4 regions of the Virgibacillus sp. GM2-2 genome follow, and region 1 is predicted to be linked to each of the others. Evidence: riboswitches for the same ligand, from Rfam matches in the RefSeq annotation. Region 1 holds a riboswitch; each other region holds the start of a gene.

The links. A riboswitch is a leader RNA that binds a small molecule or an ion and turns the genes downstream of it on or off. The one in region 1 is predicted to bind S-adenosylmethionine.
Region 2: another riboswitch for S-adenosylmethionine. It lies ahead of ACY9Z2_RS18615 (5-methyltetrahydropteroyltriglutamate--homocysteine S-methyltransferase); the one in region 1 lies ahead of dpaA (dipicolinic acid synthetase subunit A).
Region 3: another riboswitch for S-adenosylmethionine. It lies ahead of ACY9Z2_RS02490 (hypothetical protein); the one in region 1 lies ahead of dpaA (dipicolinic acid synthetase subunit A).
Region 4: another riboswitch for S-adenosylmethionine. It lies ahead of ACY9Z2_RS06675 (methionine ABC transporter ATP-binding protein); the one in region 1 lies ahead of dpaA (dipicolinic acid synthetase subunit A).

The regions. Positions count from the first base shown of each region.
Region 1 is NZ_JBUZWC010000003.1:48,578-53,783, reverse strand. Features, by position in the region: gene ACY9Z2_RS05295 (polysaccharide deacetylase family protein) at 1-261, shown strand, start outside; gene ACY9Z2_RS05290 (M16 family metallopeptidase) at 291-1,514, shown strand; gene ACY9Z2_RS05285 (YlmC/YmxH family sporulation protein) at 1,596-1,829, shown strand; SAM riboswitch class I at 2,465-2,565, shown strand; gene dpaA (dipicolinic acid synthetase subunit A) at 2,792-3,676, shown strand; gene dpaB (dipicolinate synthase subunit B) at 3,673-4,275, shown strand; gene dapG (aspartate kinase) at 4,315-5,206, shown strand, end outside.
Region 2 is NZ_JBUZWC010000027.1:6,426-11,631, reverse strand. Features, by position in the region: gene ACY9Z2_RS18630 (NAD(P)/FAD-dependent oxidoreductase) at 1-489, opposite strand, end outside; gene ACY9Z2_RS18625 (NAD(P)/FAD-dependent oxidoreductase) at 798-2,018, shown strand; gene ACY9Z2_RS18620 (YuiB family protein) at 2,115-2,426, shown strand; SAM riboswitch class I at 2,550-2,650, shown strand; gene ACY9Z2_RS18615 (5-methyltetrahydropteroyltriglutamate--homocysteine S-methyltransferase) at 2,770-3,873, shown strand; gene ACY9Z2_RS18610 (O-acetylhomoserine aminocarboxypropyltransferase/cysteine synthase family protein) at 3,907-5,206, shown strand, end outside.
Region 3 is NZ_JBUZWC010000001.1:558,219-563,424, forward strand. Features, by position in the region: gene ACY9Z2_RS02475 (GNAT family N-acetyltransferase) at 1-106, opposite strand, end outside; gene ACY9Z2_RS02480 (GDSL-type esterase/lipase family protein) at 376-1,125, shown strand; gene pruA (L-glutamate gamma-semialdehyde dehydrogenase) at 1,172-2,719, opposite strand; gene ACY9Z2_RS02490 (hypothetical protein) at 2,955-3,158, opposite strand; SAM riboswitch class I at 3,231-3,332, opposite strand; gene ACY9Z2_RS02495 (metallophosphoesterase) at 3,339-4,451, opposite strand; gene ACY9Z2_RS02500 (phosphotransferase family protein) at 4,560-5,206, shown strand, end outside.
Region 4 is NZ_JBUZWC010000004.1:49,978-55,183, reverse strand. Features, by position in the region: gene ACY9Z2_RS06705 (acyl-CoA dehydrogenase FadE) at 1-357, shown strand, start outside; gene ACY9Z2_RS06700 (hypothetical protein) at 449-625, opposite strand; gene ACY9Z2_RS06695 (arsenate reductase family protein) at 712-1,071, shown strand; gene gcvH (glycine cleavage system protein GcvH) at 1,101-1,484, shown strand; gene ACY9Z2_RS06685 (toprim domain-containing protein) at 1,605-1,961, shown strand; gene ACY9Z2_RS06680 (thioredoxin family protein) at 1,972-2,283, shown strand; SAM riboswitch class I at 2,360-2,472, shown strand; gene ACY9Z2_RS06675 (methionine ABC transporter ATP-binding protein) at 2,593-3,624, shown strand; gene ACY9Z2_RS06670 (methionine ABC transporter permease) at 3,614-4,282, shown strand; gene ACY9Z2_RS06665 (MetQ/NlpA family ABC transporter substrate-binding protein) at 4,295-5,122, shown strand.

The DNA.
Region 1 (5,206 bases):
CAAGTCGTAGCAATAGCTGATGGCTACAAAATGAATACTATTCTATGGACTGTCGATACCATTGATTGGAAGAATCCATCCGTATCTGTTATGATGAATCGAGTAATGCCAAAGCTTCATCCTGGAGCAACCATTTTAATGCATCCAACTGATGCAATCGTACGTGGGTTGGATGAACTTATCGCTGGAATTAAAGAAAAAAATTATCAAATTGGTACAGTTGAAAAATTACTGTCAGAAAATCGGTTATCAAATAGGTAATATTGAGCGTAAAATAGGAGGACTAACAATTGATTGAGAAACATACATGTAAAAATGGACTAAGAATTGTCCAAGAAAAAATACCTGCCGTAAGATCAGTAACGATAGGCATATGGGTACTAACAGGTTCACGAAATGAAACAGAAAAAAACAATGGAATTTCGCACTTTCTAGAGCATATGTTTTTTAAAGGTACTGAAACGCGATCTGCGAAGGATATAGCTGAAGCGTTTGATGCTATTGGTGGTCAAGTAAATGCATTTACATCTAAAGAATATACTTGTTTTTATGCGAAAGTATTGGATAACCATAAAGATTATGCATTAGAAATACTTGCAGATATGTTTTTTAATTCATCATTTGATGAAGATGAAATGGAACGTGAAAAGAAAGTTGTGTTAGAAGAAATCAAGATGTATGAGGACACACCAGATGATATTGTACATGATTTATTATCACGCGCATCTTATGGTGAACATTCATTGGGCTATCCAATATTAGGGACGGAAAATCACTTAAAGTCATTTAAACCAGATACACTTCGATCCTATATAACGCAAAGATATACGCCTGATAATGTTGTAATTTCTGTCGCAGGTAACGTTGATCAATCATTCATCGATAATGTAGAGTCTTGCTTTGGAAAATATGAAGCAGATCATGATAAAACTCCATTGATTAAACCTGAATTCCATGCTGGTAAATTAGAGCGGAATAAAGAAACTGAACAGGCGCATTTATGTATCGGATATAACGGATTACCAGTTGGTGATGATTACACCTTTAGCTTAGTAATCATGAACAATGTTCTTGGAGGTAGTATGAGCTCACGCCTATTTCAAGATGTTCGGGAACAAAAAGGGTTAGCATATTCAGTGTTTTCTTATCATTCCTCGTTTCTTGATAATGGACTGTTAACTATTTATGCAGGTACTGGCAAAGAGCAGTTACCACTACTTCAGGAGACCATTTCAAGCACTGTAAATGAACTAATAACGAATGGTCTTACTGACAAAGAATTGAAAAATAGTAAAGAACAACTTAAGGGAAATCTCATGCTTAGTCTTGAAAGTACAAACAGCCGTATGAGCAGAAATGGTAGAAATGAATTATTATTAAAACGGCATCGCACGCTTGACGACATGATAAAAGAAATTGATGCTGTTAATCATGATTCTATTCGTAAGATTATTGATACCATTTTTAATACAAAACCATCAACGGCACTAATTGCACCAAAACAAAATAATTAGTTAGTAAATAACCTATGCAATGACATAGGTTATTTTTTTTGTCATATATTTATAATACCGATACAAAATGAGGTGAGTGTAATGCGGTATAAAGAAATAAGTGGAAAAGAAATTGTAAATGTGAGTCATGGTTCTAGGCTCGGGGTTCTTGGTGCGACGGATTTAGAAATTGACGAGAGAACTGGTCAAATCAGGTCTTTTATCATTCCTAACTACAAATGGTTTGGTTTAAAAAAAGAAGGAGCAGAAACAAAAATTCATTGGAACTCCATAAAAAAAATTGGAGAAGATATGATTATGATTGAAACGGACTAGTTTTTGCCACGTCATATTTTATTTAGTTAGGAGGCTGAGACAAAACTAAAACTATTAATTTAAATAACGAACAATGAATTGTATTAGCTCCGGAAATATACTTAGACTCCTTGAAAAAGAAAATCACTTTTTCTGCGTGCGATGCTTTTTCAGGGTAGCTTTCCTTGTCCTGCGGGAAGACAGGCATTGGTGAGACCCCACAGTGCGTCTATTAAGGAAGGCCGACTAAAAACGTCCTTTGCGGACAACGTCGGCATACCCCTTGCCGGGGCAAGGAGGCTCACCAGCCGCCCGCGGAAAGCGAGTATATTTCCGGAGCGAGTTATTTGCACTAATTATCTTATGTTCGGATTTTCTTTGATAAAAATAGTTTTGTCCTGGCCTCTTTTTTAAAAGATAAAAATCTATAAAATCTGTCCAGCGCAAGCGGACTGGACACTCGAGACATAAACAGTCTACTTCCGTGTGGTAAAAACCACCACACTGCAGCGTTCTGCTTATGCTTGTCGTGTCTTTCAAGTCGCTTGCGCTTTTTTCTTACAGCTTACTCTGACAACGTGCTAATATTCAGAAATAACCTTGACTTTTTATCTTGTTAAATGTAGAGTATTGTTTAACATTTTAATATGAAATTTTTCTTATCCAGAGAGGTGGAGGGACTGGCCCTTTGATACCTCAGCAACAGGTTTATAAAACACTGTGCTAATTCCAGAAGCGTAAAGCTTGAAGATAAGAAAGGGAAATCAGCATAATAGCCAACCCTCTTCTTACTTGAGAAGAGGGTTTTTTTATAACGTTAGAAAGATCTTATATGAAAATACATCGGAATTCGCTATAAGGTGAGGTGAATACCGAGTTTTTCTAATTTTTTCTTAGCTATTACTCACTTACCGAAGCGAAACACATAAGCTATAAAGAAATGATTTGAAAAAGGCATTTGTATAACAAGGAGTGTATAACGAATGGGTTACTCAATAGCTGTAATAGGTGGAGATGCCAGATATATTGAACTAATTCGTCAACTTCAACAAGTTGAAAATACGACTATTTATTTAATAGGTTTTGATAATCTAGATCAAGGATTTACAGGATTAAAACAAAAAGAATTCTCTGAACTAGACCCAAGTGAATTGGATATGGTAGTTTTACCTGTTACAGGAACTGATGATAACGGAGTGATTGAACCTGTTTTTTCCGATCAATCGATTCAATTAACAAAAGAGTGGGTTCAACAATTAAAAAGTACTGCAATTATATTTACAGGCATAGCAAATGACTATTTAACTTCAATAACAGATGAAACAGATCGACGTCTTGTAAAGTTATTTGATCGTGATGATATTGCAGTATATAATTCAATTCCAACTGCTGAAGGAACAATTATGATGGTAATTGAACATACTGATTTTACGATTCATTCCGCTAACTTACTAGTAGTTGGCTATGGTCGTGTCGGAAAAACGGTAGCGAATAAGTTTGCTGCTCTAGGTGCCAATGTAGCAGTATGCGCTAGAAAGTCAGAAGATTTGGCACGCATTACGGAAATGGGTTTTAAAGCCATTCCTTTTGATCAACTGTCACAAAATACAGCGGACTGCGATATTTTAATTAATACGATACCATCTCAAGTTATTACGAAAGAATCAATTCAATACTTACCATCACATGGATTGATTATTGATTTAGCATCTAAACCAGGTGGAACAGATTTTGACTATGCAGAAAAACGTGGGATTCAAGCAATACTTGCGAAAAGTTTACCTAGTATTGTTGCCCCTAAAACTGCGGGTAGAATTTTGGCTGATGTCATTAAACAGTTTATAACGAGTAAGGAGGAAACAGTATGAGTTTAGTAGGAAAACGAATTGGTTTTGGTATCACAGGATCACATTGCACGTATGATCAGGTTTTTCCACAGTTAGAGAAATTAATGAAGATTGGTGCAGAGGTCGTGCCGATTGTAACGTATACCGTGAGATCTACAGATACGAAATTTGGTGATGCAGCTGATCATATCGAAAAGATTGAATCGATTACTGGAAAAAAAGTAATTACTACAATGCCAGAGGCAGAACCTTTAGGACCAAAAGAACCGTTGGATTGTATGGTTATCGCACCATTAACGGGTAATTCGATGAGTAAACTAGCTAATGCTCTAACAGACTCCCCTGTACTGATGGCCGCTAAAGCAACTATGCGAAATAAAAAGCCAGTAGTATTGGGTATTTCGACGAATGATGCACTAGGACTTAACGGCGTTAACTTAATGCGTTTAATGGCAAGTAAATATATTTATTTTATACCGTATGGCCAAGACGATCCGTATAAGAAACCAAATTCGTTAGTTGCACATATGGATACATTAGTGGATACAGTTGAGTCAGCTTTATTATTCGAACAAATCCAACCAGTTATAGTTCCTTATCAAGAAAATAGCGGAGTATAGACTCCAAATAGAAATTAGTTGTATGACAGAGGTGGAAAAATGAAACTATTAGTTCAAAAATTTGGAGGCACTTCATTACAATCACCAGCAAGTATTTCAAAAGTCATCGAACATATAAAAGAAGCAAAAAATAATAATTTTAAGCTAGTTGTAGTTGTTTCAGCATTAGGTAGAATGCCAGACCCATATGCTACTGATACGTTATTAAGTCTCATCGATCGAAATGTACCTTATCATGAAAGTCGTGAAACTGATCTTCTTTTGTCATGCGGTGAAACAATTGCAAGTGTTGTAATAGCAAACGAACTTCGAAAAAATAAATTAAAATCGATTGCATTAACAGGTGCCCAAGCAGGAATTCTAACTACCTCAGATTTTACGCAAGCAAAAATTAAAGGAATTGATACATCTCGATTACTAGAAGAGCTGGAAAAATATGATGTAGTAGTTGTTGCAGGTTTTCAAGGCCAGACATCAATTGGAGAAATAACAACAATTGGAAGAGGTGGCAGCGATACAACCGCTGCTGCTCTCGGTGTTGCGCTTAACGCCGAAAGAGTAGAAATATTTACCGATGTAAATGGTATCATGACTGCTGACCCGAGAATTGTTAAAGCTGCTCGGCAACTTAAATCGGTGACATATACAGAAATTTGTAATTTAGCATATCAGGGTGCAAAAGTTATTCATCCCCGTGCAATTGAACTTGTAATGCAAGCAAATATACCACTCCATGTGCGATCCACTTATTCCAGAGAATCAGGCACATTTGTATCCAACAATTCTATACACGAACTTCCAGATCAACTGATTACAGGTATTGCACATATGACCTCTATGACTCAAATTAAAATAAAAGAAAGGGAAGAAATGCATCGTCTTCATTCAGAAGTATTTAAAGTTCTAGCGGATGGGGGAATTTCGGTAGATT
Region 2 (5,206 bases), on a different contig from region 1:
GGAGTCTCCTCCACCAAGCAGTACGACATTCTGATCTTTGTACTGACTCATGTCTTTTACATGGTAGTGTAAGTTGATGCCTTCAAATTGGTCGCATTCACCAACGTTAAGACGACGTGGTTGAAATGCTCCGTTTCCGGCTGTAATGATCATTGTCTTTGTATAATGCACTTCTTTATCTGATGTTAACTTAATTGTGTTATCGTCTAGACGTTCAACCTTCTCAACAGCTTGATTCAACACAATCGTCGGATCAAACATGTTTGCTTGTTCTTCTAAGCTATCAACAAGTTCTTGCGCACCGACTTTCGGAAATCCAGCAATATCATATATATATTTTTCTGGATACAAAGCAGTAAGCTGCCCACCAGTATGTGGTAAACTTTCAATAATTTTAACACTTGCTTGCCTCATTCCACCATAAAAGGCAGTGAACAAGCCAACTGGACCTGCACCTATAATGGTAACATCGTACACTTTATCTGACATGGTAAATTCCCCCATTAAACAGTTTCAATTTTCCCATCATGCCTATATTATCACAAAAAGACAGGCTATGTGTATTTTTGATAACAAAAGCGATAAAATTACGAAAACATTAAATTTTATAACATAAAATTAAGGGTTGAAAGTATAGAGAAAAGGGGCTAAGATTGTTTTTAGACATTTACATTACGATTATGTGACAAAATAATACATAATTCGACTCTTTTTTTATGCAATCATTCGTGAAATATGTCACAAACATCGTAATACATGATAATGTACGAAATTAAAAGATGGAAGTGATGAGAGAGATGAGTAAGCCTAATATTGTTATTTTAGGTGCCGGGTACGGTGGGATTATGACTGCAGTTAATCTGCAAAAATCTTTGGGGGTAAACGAAGCAACTATTACATTAGTTAACAAGCACGACTATCATTACCAAACCACTTGGTTACATGAAAACGCTGCTGGAACATTGCATCAGGATCGTACACGTATTGCAATAAAAGAAGTTATCAACATGAGCAAAGTAAATTTCGTCAAAGATACAGTAATTTCTATTAAGCCAGAAGAGAAAAAAGTAAAGCTTAAGGGTGGAGAGCTGAGTTATGACTATTTAGTAGTTGCATTAGGCTTTGAAGCTGCTACTTTTGGTATCCCTGGTCTTGATGAGCATGCGTTCAAAATTGGTAGTATTAATAGTGCTCGTTTGATTCGAGAGCATATTGAATATAATTTTGCTATGTACAATAATGAAAAGGAACCGAACGACGCCCGACTAAATATCGTTGTTGGCGGTGGTGGTTTCACAGGCATTGAATTCGTTGGTGAATTAGCAAACCGTGTTCCTGAGCTGTGTAAGGAATATGATATTGATAAGAACAAAGTTCGCATTATTAATGTTGAGGGTGCGCCAACCGTTCTTCCAGGATTTGATCCTGATCTAGTTGAATATGCAATGAATTCATTAGAAGCACGTGGTGTTGAATTTATAACTGGAGCGATGCTGAAGGAATGTAAACCAGACAGCATTGTATTTGAAAAAAATGATAAGCTTGAAGAAATTCCAACCATGACTACAGTTTGGGCTGCCGGAGTTCGTGCTAACTCTATTGTTGAAAATTCAGGATTCGAAACGAACCGCGGTAAAATTGAAGTTCGTAGTGATATGCGTGCTCCAGATTATGATGATGTATTTGTTGTCGGTGATTGTGCACTGATTATGAATGAAGAAAGTGGTCGTCCGTTTCCACCAACTGCCCAAATTGCTATCCAAATGGCTGAAGCTGTTGCACATAATGTGAAAGCAATTGCACTAGGAAAAGGTGAAGTGGAAAGCTTTGAACCAAAGATTCTTGGTACTGTAGCATCATTAGGGCATGACGATGCGATTGGTGTTGTGTTAAATGGTCGCAAGATGTTTGGTTGGAAAGCAACTGTAATGAAAAAAGTAATCGATAATCGCTACCTACTAAAGCTGGGTGGACCAGGACTTTTATTTAAAAAAGGTAAGTTTAATATTTTTAATTAATTTTTCCGAGCAAAGGCAAAGTTGCTGCCTTTGCTTTTTCTACGTTTTCCGATAAAATATAACATGTGATTATGACTGTACGAGGGAGGATACACAGTGATTCAACTTATCATGTCCATCTTACTCTTTTTAGTAATATTTTTTGGACTTGCATTTATACTAAACATGCTTTTACGTAGAACCTGGTTAATGGCATTTATTTATCCGTTTGTCGTATTAATAATTGTTGATGATATTTCTACTGGATCTTATTTTACTGATCTTTCGGGATCACTCTCGATAGCATTTACTAAATTAATGGAAGTTACCCCAGTAGATATTATTATTTTAAGTTCAGGATTTATTGGAACGATTATTTCAGGTTTCGTTATAAAATTTTTGAGAAAAAGCGGATATCAAATGTTTTAGTCTATAGAGCGTTAACCATTTTGGGAAACGCTCTTTTTTCATATTCTAAAAAATTTCAGAATTCTTCTTGACTTTTTATCATATCGTATGTAATATAGCTTTTAACATTTAAATATGAAATTTTTCTTATCCAGAGAGGTGGAGGGACTGGCCCTTTGATACCTCAGCAACAGGTTTTTAAAACACTGTGCTAATTCCAGAAGCGTAACGCTTGAAGATAAGAAGAGAACTAGTCTGGTGACCAACCCTCTTCTTATATAAGAAGGGGGTTTTTTCGTGTGAATAATACATAGCTTGTTCGAAATCAAACGGCGTAAAAATTTGAATGAAAGAGGGAATTGAAATGACGGTTACTTTAACAAAAGCACCTTTTCGTGCAGATCATGTGGGAAGTTTATTACGACCAGAAAGCATACATGAAGCAAGAAAACAATTTAAAGAAGGCGTAATCAATGCTGTACAGTTACGTGAAGTTGAAACGAAAGAAATTAAGCGAATTGTTGACAAGCAAATTGAAGTAGGACTTGAGGCTGTTACAGATGGTGAATTCAGACGTTCTTGGTGGCACTTGGACTTTTTGGAGCACTTAAATGGTATCGAAGGATTTGTCCCTGACCAAGGCTATGTTTTTCAAGGTGAAGAGACGGAAAGGTATAATATCCGGAATGTTGGTAAGCTATCATTTAATGCGAACCATCCGTTTATCAACGACTTTATCGAGTTCAATGAGATCGTTGACGGGCGTGCTGTAGCCAAACAAACGATACCAAGTCCAAACCAGTTGTTTCACTTAGGTATTCGTGACTCGAAACTTTACCCGACATTAGAAACATATGCAGATGATATTGTTCTTGCTTATCGGGAGGCAGTTAAAGCATTCTACGAAGCAGGCGTACGTTATTTACAATTTGATGATGTATATATTGCCGGACTAAATGCGGACAGTCTTGCCCCTTATGAACCAGGTTACTCAAGACAGGAATTAATAGATTTAGCACTCCATGTAATCAATAGCGTATTGGAAGATAAACCTGATGATTTAGCTGTTACAACGCATTTGTGCCGTGGAAACTATAAATCGACATGGGCATTTAAAGGGAGTTATGCACATATTGCACCAACACTACTAGCAAAGGAAAAAGTGGACGGATTTTTCTTAGAGTATGATGATGATCGTTCCGGTGATTTTAAGCCGTTAAAACATGTACCAAATGATGGAGCAAGGGTCGTTGTAGGGACGATTACATCAAAAAGTGGTGAACTAGAAGATAAAGAGAAAGTAATAGAACGAATAAAAGAAGCATCTAAGTATATTCCTTTAAGTCAACTATGTTTAAGCCCGCAATGCGGATTTGCTTCCACACATCACGGAAATATTTTAACGGAAGAACAACAATGGGATAAATTAAAGTTCATCGTTGATATAGCAAAAGAAGTTTGGAAGTAAGACAATTTTATAAATAATGGGGAGGAATAATAAATGAGCGAACAAAAAGCTAACTACCAATTGGAAACAATTTTGTTACACGGGGGACAGGAGCCTGATCCGACAACAGGCTCCAGAGCGGTACCAATTTATCAAACGAGTTCCTATGTATTTGATAATACTGATCATGCACAGCAATTATTTGCGCTTCAAGAGCAGGGTAATATTTATACACGCATTGGCAATCCAACTGTTGATGTTCTTGAAAAGCGAATTGCATTGTTGGAAGACGGTGTAGCAGCTGTAGCAACATCTTCCGGAATGGCAGCGATTGCTTTAGCAATTTTGAATATTGCTGGAGCAGGGGACGAGATTGTTGCATCAGCCAATTTGTATGGTGGCACGTATAATTTGTTTTCCACAACGCTTCCGAGATACGGCATTCATGTAAAATTTGTTGATCAATCTGATCCAGAAAATTTTAGAACAGCCATTACTCCAAAAACAAGGGCGGTATTTGCTGAGACTATCGGAAATCCGAGCTTAAATATTCTTGATATAGAAGCGGTTGCAGGTATTGCGCATGAAGCGGGTGTACCATTAATCATTGATAATACGTTCGCAACACCGTATGTATGTAAACCAATAAACTATGGAGCAGACATCGTTGTTCATTCAGCAACAAAGTGGATTGGCGGTCACGGGAATTCCATAGGAGGCTTGGTTGTAGATAGTGGAAAATTTGATTACAATTCGGAAAAATTCCCTGGATTCACAGAACCAGACCAAAGCTACCATGGTTTGCGCTATGCCACTGATCTTGAAGGTGTAGCATTCATAACAAAACTCCGGGTCCAATTGTTACGTGATCTAGGGGCATGTCTTAGTCCATTTAATGCATTTTTATTACTACAAGGGCTTGAAACACTCCATTTAAGGATTAAGGAACATAATCGGAACGCGGAACAGATTGCTCGTTATCTAGTGAATCATCCAGGAGTGGACTGGGTTACGCACCCGAGTTTAGAAAATCATCCTTCCCACGAAACGGCGAAAAAATATTTTAATGAAGGATTCGGATCGATTGTGAATTTTGGTATCAAAGGAGGAAAGGAAGCTGGACGTACCCTTATTGATAACATCTCACTGTGGTCCCACCTTGCAAATGTTGGGGATGCAAAATCGCTTATTATTCATCCTGCAACAACTACCCATCAGCAGTTAGGTGATGATGAATTGAAAACAACCGGTGTTACACCAGATCTTGTTAGGCTTTCAGTTGGTATCGAATCTATCCGCGATTTGATTGAAACACTTGATCAGGCAATATCTATTGCGACAAGTCTTGAAAAAC
Region 3 (5,206 bases), on a different contig from region 1:
TGATAAGTTCTACACTCCGTCCACATTTAAAACGATCATGAACATCACTGTCCATAGGCTTTCGAAGTAGCACGGATTTACCTTTTATGGTTGGGGAAATGTTCACGTTAATCACTCATTTCTTATTTAAATAATAAAAACATTCATTTTCAAAATGATTTTAATAAATTTATTTTATCATAATATTAGCCTTTAATTTCTTTTAACCAATGAAAACGAATAAAGTACTTGTTCTTTCATAAGGATAAGATGTTTAAAGCGAAACTAATGGATTACATACCATAATAAACATTTCTTGTGTTCGTTATTTCGACATACTATTCCTCAAAGCTCAATTATAATGAAGACATGCTACATAAAAAGGGAGTGTTTCCATTGAAGATAATCGTTAAGTTGTTGGCATTGTTTTTAATCTTAAGTTTACTGTTTTCATCAACTGCTTTTGCAAAAAGTGACCAGGCTAAAGAATCACTTGTAGCTTTAGGCGACTCGATTCCTTTCGGGTATAACCTAGGGCAAAACAACCATCATCCTTCCAAGTATGCCTATCCATTTTTGATTGGAGAAAATGCTGAACTTCGTGTTCGGAATCTTGGCGTTCCTGGCTGGCAAACCGAGCAAATGTTGATTGCTTTAAAATCTGATCAAAAATATCGGCAAGCTGTTAGACATGCAGATTATATTGCGTTAACGATCGGAAATAATGACTTACTACAGGCGTTAAGGGCTGCTCAGGATTCGAGTAACGGCAATCCGGAATTATTTATGCAGTCACTACAGCAACAAATTCAAAGCAGTAATTTGTTCGGTAATATCGGCAAAATCATTGCGGAAACGCGGACACTTACAGATGCACCGATTGTTATGTACAACGTTTATAATCCATTCCAGGTGGAGGATCCATTGCATACGGTTGGAATACAGATTCTACCTAGTATAAATCATCATTTTGCTGGACTAACCGCTTATTACAATGCAACTTACGATGATGTATTACTGGCTGATGCCTATACCGCATTTGGTCAAAACCAAGCAGCTTATGTAATTCAAGGTGACATCCATCCAACTATCAAAGGGCAAATGAAGCTTGCTGAGATTGGTTTGGAAGTATTGGGGCTAGAGTAACTGCCCATAAATCAAGCAGCCCAGCTAAGCTAGGCTGCCATTTCTTTTACATCATTTCCGATACAGTTTTCGCTTCAAGGAAGTTTAATAAATAATCTGGTCCACCAGCTTTTGCGTCGGTGCCGGACATTTTGAATCCGCCAAACGGATGGTATCCTACAATAGCCGCTGTGCAGCCACGATTGAAATATAGATTTCCAACTTGGAATTCATACCGCGCTCTATTTAAATGCTCACGGTTATTCGAAATCACTGCACCAGTCAATCCGTAGTCTGTATTATTTGCGATATCTAACATTTCATCAAAATCTTTTGCTTTAGTAAAACCAACGACTGGTCCAAAAATTTCTTCCTGCATAATAGTTGCTTTTGGATCAACATCAGCGAAAATCGTTGGGTAGACGAAGTACCCTTTCGAATCGTCGGTTTCACCACCAAATACGAGCTTTCCCTCATCTTTTCCTGTATCGATATATCCTTTAATTCTATCAAATTGCTTCTGGTTAATAACCGCACTCATATACGGATCTTCTTCCGTTGGATTCCCAACTGTTACGTCCTTAGCAAGCTGGATTGACTTTTCAAGCACTTCGTCATAAACATCTTTGTGAATCACCGCTCGCGAACAAGCCGAACATTTCTGGCCCTGGAATCCAAATGCGGAGTTGACAATTGATTCAGCCGCCAAGTCCAAATCAGCATTATCGTCAACGATAATCGTATCCTTACCACCCATCTCTATAACAGCTCGCTTTAAGAAGTTTTGCCCTTCTTGGACTTCAGCAGCACGCTTATAAATACGTGTTCCTGTTCCACGTGAACCTGTAAAGTTGATGAAATGGGTTTCAGGGTGGTCAACCAAATAATCACCGATTTCTTTTGGATCGCCAGTAAGAAAGTTTACTACGCCTTTTGGTAAGCCCGCTTCTTCTAAAGCTTCCACTAGCATATATGCAATAACTGGCGTATCCTCAGCTGGCTTCAACAGAACAGGGTTACCTGCTACAACCGGCCCTACAGTTGTCCCGCAAACTATCGCAAACGCAAAGTTCCATGGTGGGATTACGACACCTGGCCCCATCGGTTGATAGAAATAAGTATTGTTTTCATTTTCTCGATCGTTAATTTCCTTACCTTTACCAAGTTCAATTATTTGTCTGCCATAATACTCAAGAAAGTCAATTCCTTCCGCGGTATCGGCATCAGCTTGCCCCCATGGCTTCCCGGCTTCAAAAGACATCGTCGCTGAAAACTCATGTTTTCGGCGTCGGACAATTCCTGCTGCCTTGAACAATACCTCAGCTCGTTCCTCTGGAGTAAATCCTCGCCATTTCTTGAAAGCTTCCTGGGCTTTTTCCATCGCTTGATCTACATGCTTCTTTGTTGCCTTTGAAGCATATCCGATTACTTGTTCTTTATTTGACGGATTTACCGATGTCATTTTGTCTTCGGTAAAAACACGTTCTCCTCCAATTACAAGTGGATAATCCTTACCTAAACGGTTCTCCACCTCACGCAATGCAATCTTATATGCTTTTCGATTTTCTTCATTTGTAAAATCAGTAAACGGTTCATGTTTAAACGGTACTACCAACTCGATTACCTCCTTGAAATGGTTACTCTATAATAGGTGTTTCACGTTCTGGGATGTATTAAACATAGAAGAGTTAGCAAATCGAGCATAATGTAAAGTAGAACGATCGAACCTGCGTTATAACCGCGCATGAACAGATTGAAAACGCGCAGCAATTGTGCTGTCGCGCGTTTTCTATGGATTATTGATCGATTTATTTTGTTTGCTGCGCGTTTTGACCATAACAATGCGCGAATTATTTTAATCGCTTCAACTCACGCTGGTTATGTTCCATCAATGGTTTAATAAACCTTTCATATCGTTCCCAATGAAACGCTTCAATCTCTTCTGGAGTCATTTCCTTTACGATATCAGACACCGATGTTGATGGAGGCAATTTTTCAAACTCTTCCTCACTTAATTCTCTTACCTTTCCATTTTCCACAAAAATTCGCTTCACCAAAATCATCTCCTTTTAAAAAAATATATAAAAACCCCTTTATGCTTGGATTGCATAAAGGGGTCTCCTACCGACTTATCATCCAAAGCATACACTTTGCTGGTGTTAGCACCTTGCTTAAGCAGGTTGCTGTGACGTCGTTGAGCCAGATCTCTCAGTCACTCTTGATAACCTATTCACTTAATTTGTAGTATACAACAAATTCGCTAAAATGTCTTTTCGAACCCAACCTTCTTTTCCATCTTTTTTTATCAACGTGTAATCCTCACAGCTATCATCCACGATCGAAACGATATCACCTTTTTTGACATGGAGTTGCGTACACGATACGTCTGTTTTGACGGTATAGTTTCCATCTTCCTGTTGTTTAACATATTCGTTTTTTACGTAAAAATGCTTATTTGTCCCTAATTGCTTACAAAGCGAAAAACTATCGCCCGTTTCAATAGGAACAATTTCATAGTGCGGATACGTAATGGCACCCGTCATTTCCGATTCGGTACGAAAATCTTCCTGCACTTCACGTGTTTGGAAATGGTCCATATATGTATTCGAAAATGCATCTCCGTTTGTAGCAGTTTTGATAATAAACGCGTTTAATTGTCCTGTTGGTTTAATCACATTCCCGCCATCGATTGCAATGATTTTTTTATCGGTATCGATAATTGGATTATTTGCTGGTGCGTCTGTTGCATAATTTGCCACTGGCCAGTGGCCCACAATTACGTATTTGTCTGCGCGGTGGGTTTTTTCTAAAAACGTCGGCATCGCTATAGCTAAATCACGCTCTGTGTCCTTCCAATCTTCCACATCCTCAATTCCTGCGTGAACAAAGATATAGTTTGGCGTTTCAATTGCAGTTGGAAGTTCCATAAGCCAAGTGATTTCTTTTCCGAAATGCTCCAGCAAAATTACCTTTAGTTCTTTAACATCTGTATCTTCATTGATTTCAAAACCAATCTTTTCTGCCCACTCGCCTATAATTGATCTACGTTTCAAAACATAATGGATGAGCCTTGGATCCTCTACTAGTAGATTTTCAACAATCGAATCACAGTTTCCCTCTGTCACATGTACGTTAGCATTGGAAGCTTGCAGTGCCATTACATAATTTACAACCCCAATACTGTCACGACCCTTTTCACAAAGATCACCGTTAATAATTAGGTAATCTTCTTCGCTGAAATTTACTTTTGTTAATAGCCTTTTGAATAGCTCCAACTCCCCGTGAATATCCGAAATCACGATTACCCTTGCGTTAGTTGGTATGGATAGTTGATTGATTTTTTTCACTGTCATTTCCCCTTTTAATTATCTATCAATAGGTTACTATACTTTCGCACTATTCCGCAAAGTGAAATAGTGATAGACTTAGGGTTGAGTCCAATGAGGAGGAGAAATATGAAGGAAAACTGGGAACGAGTAAAACCGCTTTATTCACTTCCGAATCATGAACTTGAAGAAATGATCCACCATTTTTCGCCAGGCATGCAATTAGAATCTGTTCAATTATTAAGTGGGGGATTTAGTAATACAAATTACAAAGTAAAAATTAATTCTAGTGAAAAACCATTGGTATTGCGAATTAGTGATGAAAAGAAGTGTAGGTTCGAGAGCGCACTACACACCAAGTTGCACGAGTCACTGCCTGTTCCAGAAATCTATTATAGTCACTATCAAGGAAATGCATCCTTTTCCATCATGGAATGGAAAGAGGGGATACACCTGAAGGATACGATGTATAGTAACGATACTCTTTTTTTGAAAAAAGCAGCCTATTCTACAGGCTATTGGCTTGCTCAAATGAGAAAAAATACATTTACTCAAGCAGGACTTTTCAATGAAAATTTAGAAGTGACCGTACCGATGAAGGTAACGCCTGACACGTTTCTTTCGTTTATGGAAGAATTTTTAATAGACGGCCATACGGGTCACTGGCTAGGGGAAGAGCTAACTGAAAAACTGTGGAATTTCACACGAATGAACAGTCACCTTTTAAAAGATATTGATCCGACACCTGCACTTGTACATAGTGATTACAACGGCTT
Region 4 (5,206 bases), on a different contig from region 1:
CAAAAATACATGCAAAAACTAGAGAATGAACAGGAAATCCTTGTGAATCTAGCTGATATGACGAACGAAGTATACAACATGGAAGCAACAATTCTTCGTACAGAAAAAGCAATTAACAAATCTGGCGAAGAGAAAAATAAACAAAAACTTCTATACACGCAAGTATATGTTCAAGAAGCATTTAATCGTATTGAAGCTGATGCAAAAGAAACATTGATTGCAGTTGAAAAAGGTGACAACCTGCGCATGATGTTATCATCATTACGCAAACTAACTCGCCACACACCAACTGACGTGATTTCTAAGAAACGTGAAATCGCAGCGAAAATTATTGAAGAAGAGCGTTATGTAGTTTAAGTCTAGTGAAAGAGGAGCCGCAGTCATGTGATTGCGGCTCTGTTTATGATGTTTGTTCTAATGCCTAGAAAAATACATACGATCCAACTGATCACACTATACTTGGATTGTCTGACAATCCAATAAATGCCGAATTGCCGTACAGAAATGCCGGACCACCTCCAGTAAATGCCGAACCACTGCACAGAAATACCGGAACAACTCCAATAAATGCCGAACCACCGCACAGAAATGCCAGAACAGCCCCAATAATTGCCGAACCCACCATATCCATCACGATAATCTCCAGCATTTCCATCGACCGTCTGCCACTATATTTGCTATAATCAACGTAAGAATAAAGGAGGTAGACTTGTGGCATTAACGTTTTATTGGTATCCTAATTGTGGTACGTGTAAAAAGGCAAAAAAATGGCTAGATGATAACAATATCGATTATACTAGTATACATATTGTTGAGGAAACACCATCAAAAGAAACGCTGCTAGAAATGATGCAAAAAAGCGATCTTCCTGCCAAAAAATTTTTCAATACAAGTGGGAAAAGCTATCGCGAAAATAACATCAAAGAAAAAATTACTGATGCATCAAATGAAAAAATGGCAGAGTTGCTTGCGAATGATGGCATGCTGATTAAGCGGCCAATCACTACAGATGGTGAAAATGTAACCGTTGGATTTAAAGAAGATATCTTTAATCATACATGGAAAAAATAACAGTTTAATTATTCTTGGAGGGATTGTAGATGAGCTTACCAAAAGACTTATTGTATTCAGAGGAACACGAATGGGTAAAAAAAGAAGATGGCAAAGTACGAATCGGAATTACTGATTTCGCACAATCTGAACTAGGGGATATCGTATTTGTCGAGCTTCCAGAGGTTGGAGAAGAAATTGAAGCTGACGAACCGTTTGGTAGCGTTGAATCAGTTAAAACAGTTTCTGAATTATATGCTCCGATTAGCGGAAAAGTAGTTGAAATTAACGAAGAGCTTGAAGATAGTCCAGAATTTGTAAACGAATCACCATATGAAAAAGCTTGGATGGTAGTTGTTGAACCGTCTGATGAAGGTGAGTTTGATAACCTAATGTCAGCAGAAAAATACGAAGAAATGACTAATGAAGATTAATTAAATAGATGAATGGTTGGCTGGCTTACTCCTTTTTAAAAAAGGAGTGTAGTCAGCCTTATTCGCATCATAGGATATCGTAAGAGGTTTTTTGCTTGAATTCATGAGGAGTGATATGTCATGATTGCACCTGATTCAGACAAAGTAATTATTGTTGAGGGGTTAACAGATAAAAAGCAAATTGAAAAAATTATTACAGACCCCGTTACGATTATTTGTACGAATGGAACACTTGGTGTAGCCAAGTTCGATGAGCTGTTAGATACGTATGATTTAGATAACAAAGAAGTGTATATTTTGGCGGATGAGGACAGTGCTGGAGTAAAACTTCGTAAGCAATTGGCCAGAGAGCTTCCGCATGCAGAACATATTTATGTTAGTAGCGAATTTCGCGAAGTAGCAACTACTCCTGCTTCTGCGCTTGCGACTGCGTTAGTTAGTAAGCGTATAAATGTAAACCCGATATTTTTGACGTAAGGTGATTGCATTGCAACCAATAACAGAAGAAAAATTAAAGCAAGATCATTATTTTTTATATATTTATACGCCGTTTTGTGGTACCTGTCATTTGGCGAAATCGATGTTAAACCAGATTGAGTCTGTTCATAAAGAAGAGATTTTTCTCGAGATGAACGCCTCGTTATATCCTTCGTTCATGCAGGATGCACAGGTGGAAAGTGTGCCTTGTTTGCTAATAAAGGATGAAAATGAAATCAAAGAGAAAGTGTATGCATTTCAATCGATACCAAATATCTATACGTATTTGATGAAATATGAGCCAAAACTTTTTGCAACTTAAAAAATAGTTGTTGACACCTGCTTATTCAGGTGGTACGATTTGATTTATAGATTTTAACAACCAAATACTTTTTACTCTCTTATCAAGAGCGGTGGAGGGGCTGGCCCTATGAAACCGCGGCAACCTTCAAACAAATTATTGTTTGAAAGGTGCTAATTCCTGCGAAGCTTTGGCTTTGAAAGATGAGAGAACGTGAAGGCTAATTATTTACGTCTTTCTGTTCTCTTACAGAAAGGCGTTTTTTGCGTTGTTAAGAAGAAAATGAGCAGAATATCAATGCTCAGTAGCTGTTTTATTGGAGGTTTTGTCATGATTTCGATCGAAGGATTACGTAAACAATTTAGTACTGGCAAGTCAGCCATTCATGCGGTTGATGATTTGTCGTTGAAAATAAAGGAAGGTGAAATATTTGGTGTCATTGGTTACAGTGGTGCTGGAAAAAGTACGTTCGTTCGTCTACTTAACAGACTCGAGGAGCCGACAGGTGGTCGCGTTGTTATCGATGACCAAGAAGTAACTGCTTTGAACACGAAGCAATTACGTTTGGCTAGACAAGAAATAGGAATGATATTTCAGCATTTTAACCTCTTGTGGTCACGAACGGTTCAAGATAATATCGCCTTTCCACTGGAAATAGCGGGCATTCCAAAACGCGAGCGAGATGAAAGGGTTACAGAGTTAATACGATTAGTTGGGCTAGCAGGTCGCGAAAATGCCTACCCTTCACAATTGAGCGGGGGACAAAAGCAACGTGTAGGTATTGCTAGAGCGTTAGCAAATAACCCAAAGATATTGCTTTGTGACGAGGCAACGTCAGCGCTAGATCCAGAGACAACCAACTCCATTTTAGACTTATTAGTAGACATCAATAAAAAGCTTGGCTTAACGATTATTTTAATCACACACGAGATGCATGTGATTCGAAAAATTTGTAACCAAGTAGCGGTTATGGAAAATGGCAGGATTGTGGAACAAGGCGATGTATTGGATATATTTTTACGTCCAAAACAACAGGTTACAAAGAAATTTGTTGAACAGGTTATGGGTTCAAGCGATGAAAATGAAAGTGTTCAGGAAATCATTGAAAGCTACGAACAGGGTAAAATTGTTCGACTCCATTTTGTTGGTGAAACAACAAATCAAGCGCTTATCAGTCAGTTATCTAAGAAATATCAAATTGACATCAATATCTTGCAAGGAAAAATAACTCAAACACAGCGCGGGGCTTATGGAACGTTATTCGTTCAATTGATTGGTGATCAGAATGAATTGGAGCAAGCTGTAACGTATATCAAAGAGCAGACCTCAGTTGAAGTGGAGGTGCTTCGCGATGCTAGCTAATTTTTTTCCAAATTTGGATGTACAGGATTTCTGGATTGCCACGTATGAAACATTTTACATGACAATCTTGGCATTAATAGGAACGTTTATTTTGGGGACGGTTCTAGGGTTACTTTTATATTTAACTGCGAAAGATGGCATTTGGCAAAATAAATTCGTAAACCTAATTGTTGCTTCATTAGTTAATATATTTAGAGCGATTCCGTTTATTATTTTGATTTTATTATTATTCCCGTTTACCGAGTTTTTAATTGGAACCATCCGTGGACCAAATGCAGCATTGCCTGCACTGATTATCGGAGCCGCACCATTTTATGGACGGTTGGTTGAAATAGCATTGAGGGAGGTTGATAAAGGAGTCGTAGAGGCAGCCAAGGCAATGGGGGCAAAAACAAAAACAATTATTTTCCGCGTATTGCTACCAGAATCAATGCCAGCACTTATTTCAGGATTAACAGTAACGGCGATTGCCTTAATTGGTTATACAGCAATGGCTGGTGTAATCGGTGCAGGGGGACTCGGGAACTATGCATATTTTTATGGATTTCAGCGACATGATTTTGACGTTGTACTAGTTTGTACCATATTAATTGTCATTATTGTATTTATTTTTCAGTTCATTGGAGACTTTATTTCAAACAAATTAGATAAAAGATAAGGGGAGACAAACATGAAAAAGATAATAGCATTCGTATCATTTTTAGTCTTATTGACATTGGTTGCATGTGGAGGTAACGAAGAAAAGAGTAGTGGTAGCGATAAAGAAATAACTGTGGGTGCATCAAGTGTACCTCATGCGCAAATTCTAGAGAAAGCAAAACCAATCCTTGAAGAAAAAGGTATTACCTTAAACATCGAGGAATACCAAGATTATGTTTTACCGAATCAAGACTTAGCTAGCGGAGATTTAGATGCAAACTATTTCCAGCACATTCCATACTTGAAAAACCAAAAAGAAGAATTAGGCTACAATTTTACGCATATCGGCGGAATTCATATTGAACCAATTGGAATATATTCGAAAACAATTAAAAATGTGGAAGATATCCCAGAAGGTACTGAAGTTATCATGAGTCGTTCTGTAGCCGATCACGGCCGAATCCTTTCATTACTAGAAAGCAAAGGATTAATAAAACTTGCTGATGGTATTAACAAAGTAGAGGCAACGGTTGACGACATAGTAGAAAATCCTTTAAACCTTCAGTTCTCAAGTGACATTGATGCAGCGTTTTTACCTGATATGTATCAATCTGAAGAAGATGCTTTAGTGGCAATCAATACAAACTATGCTATCCAAGCAGAACTGAATCCTTCAGAGGATGCATTAATTTTGGAAGGATCAGAATCGCCATATGTAAATGTAGTAGCAGTTAAGGAAGAAGATAAGGATAATAAAGCATTGAATACACTTGTTGATGTTTTACATTCTGAAGAAATACAGAACTTTATTCTAAAAGAATTTGACGGTGCTGTTGTTCCAGTAGATGGAAAAAATTAAGATTTTTCACAAATAATGAGTATTACTCAGTAAATCGGAGTAATTGGCAAGATATAATAAGAAAAAGTCGCTAACTTCATCGTC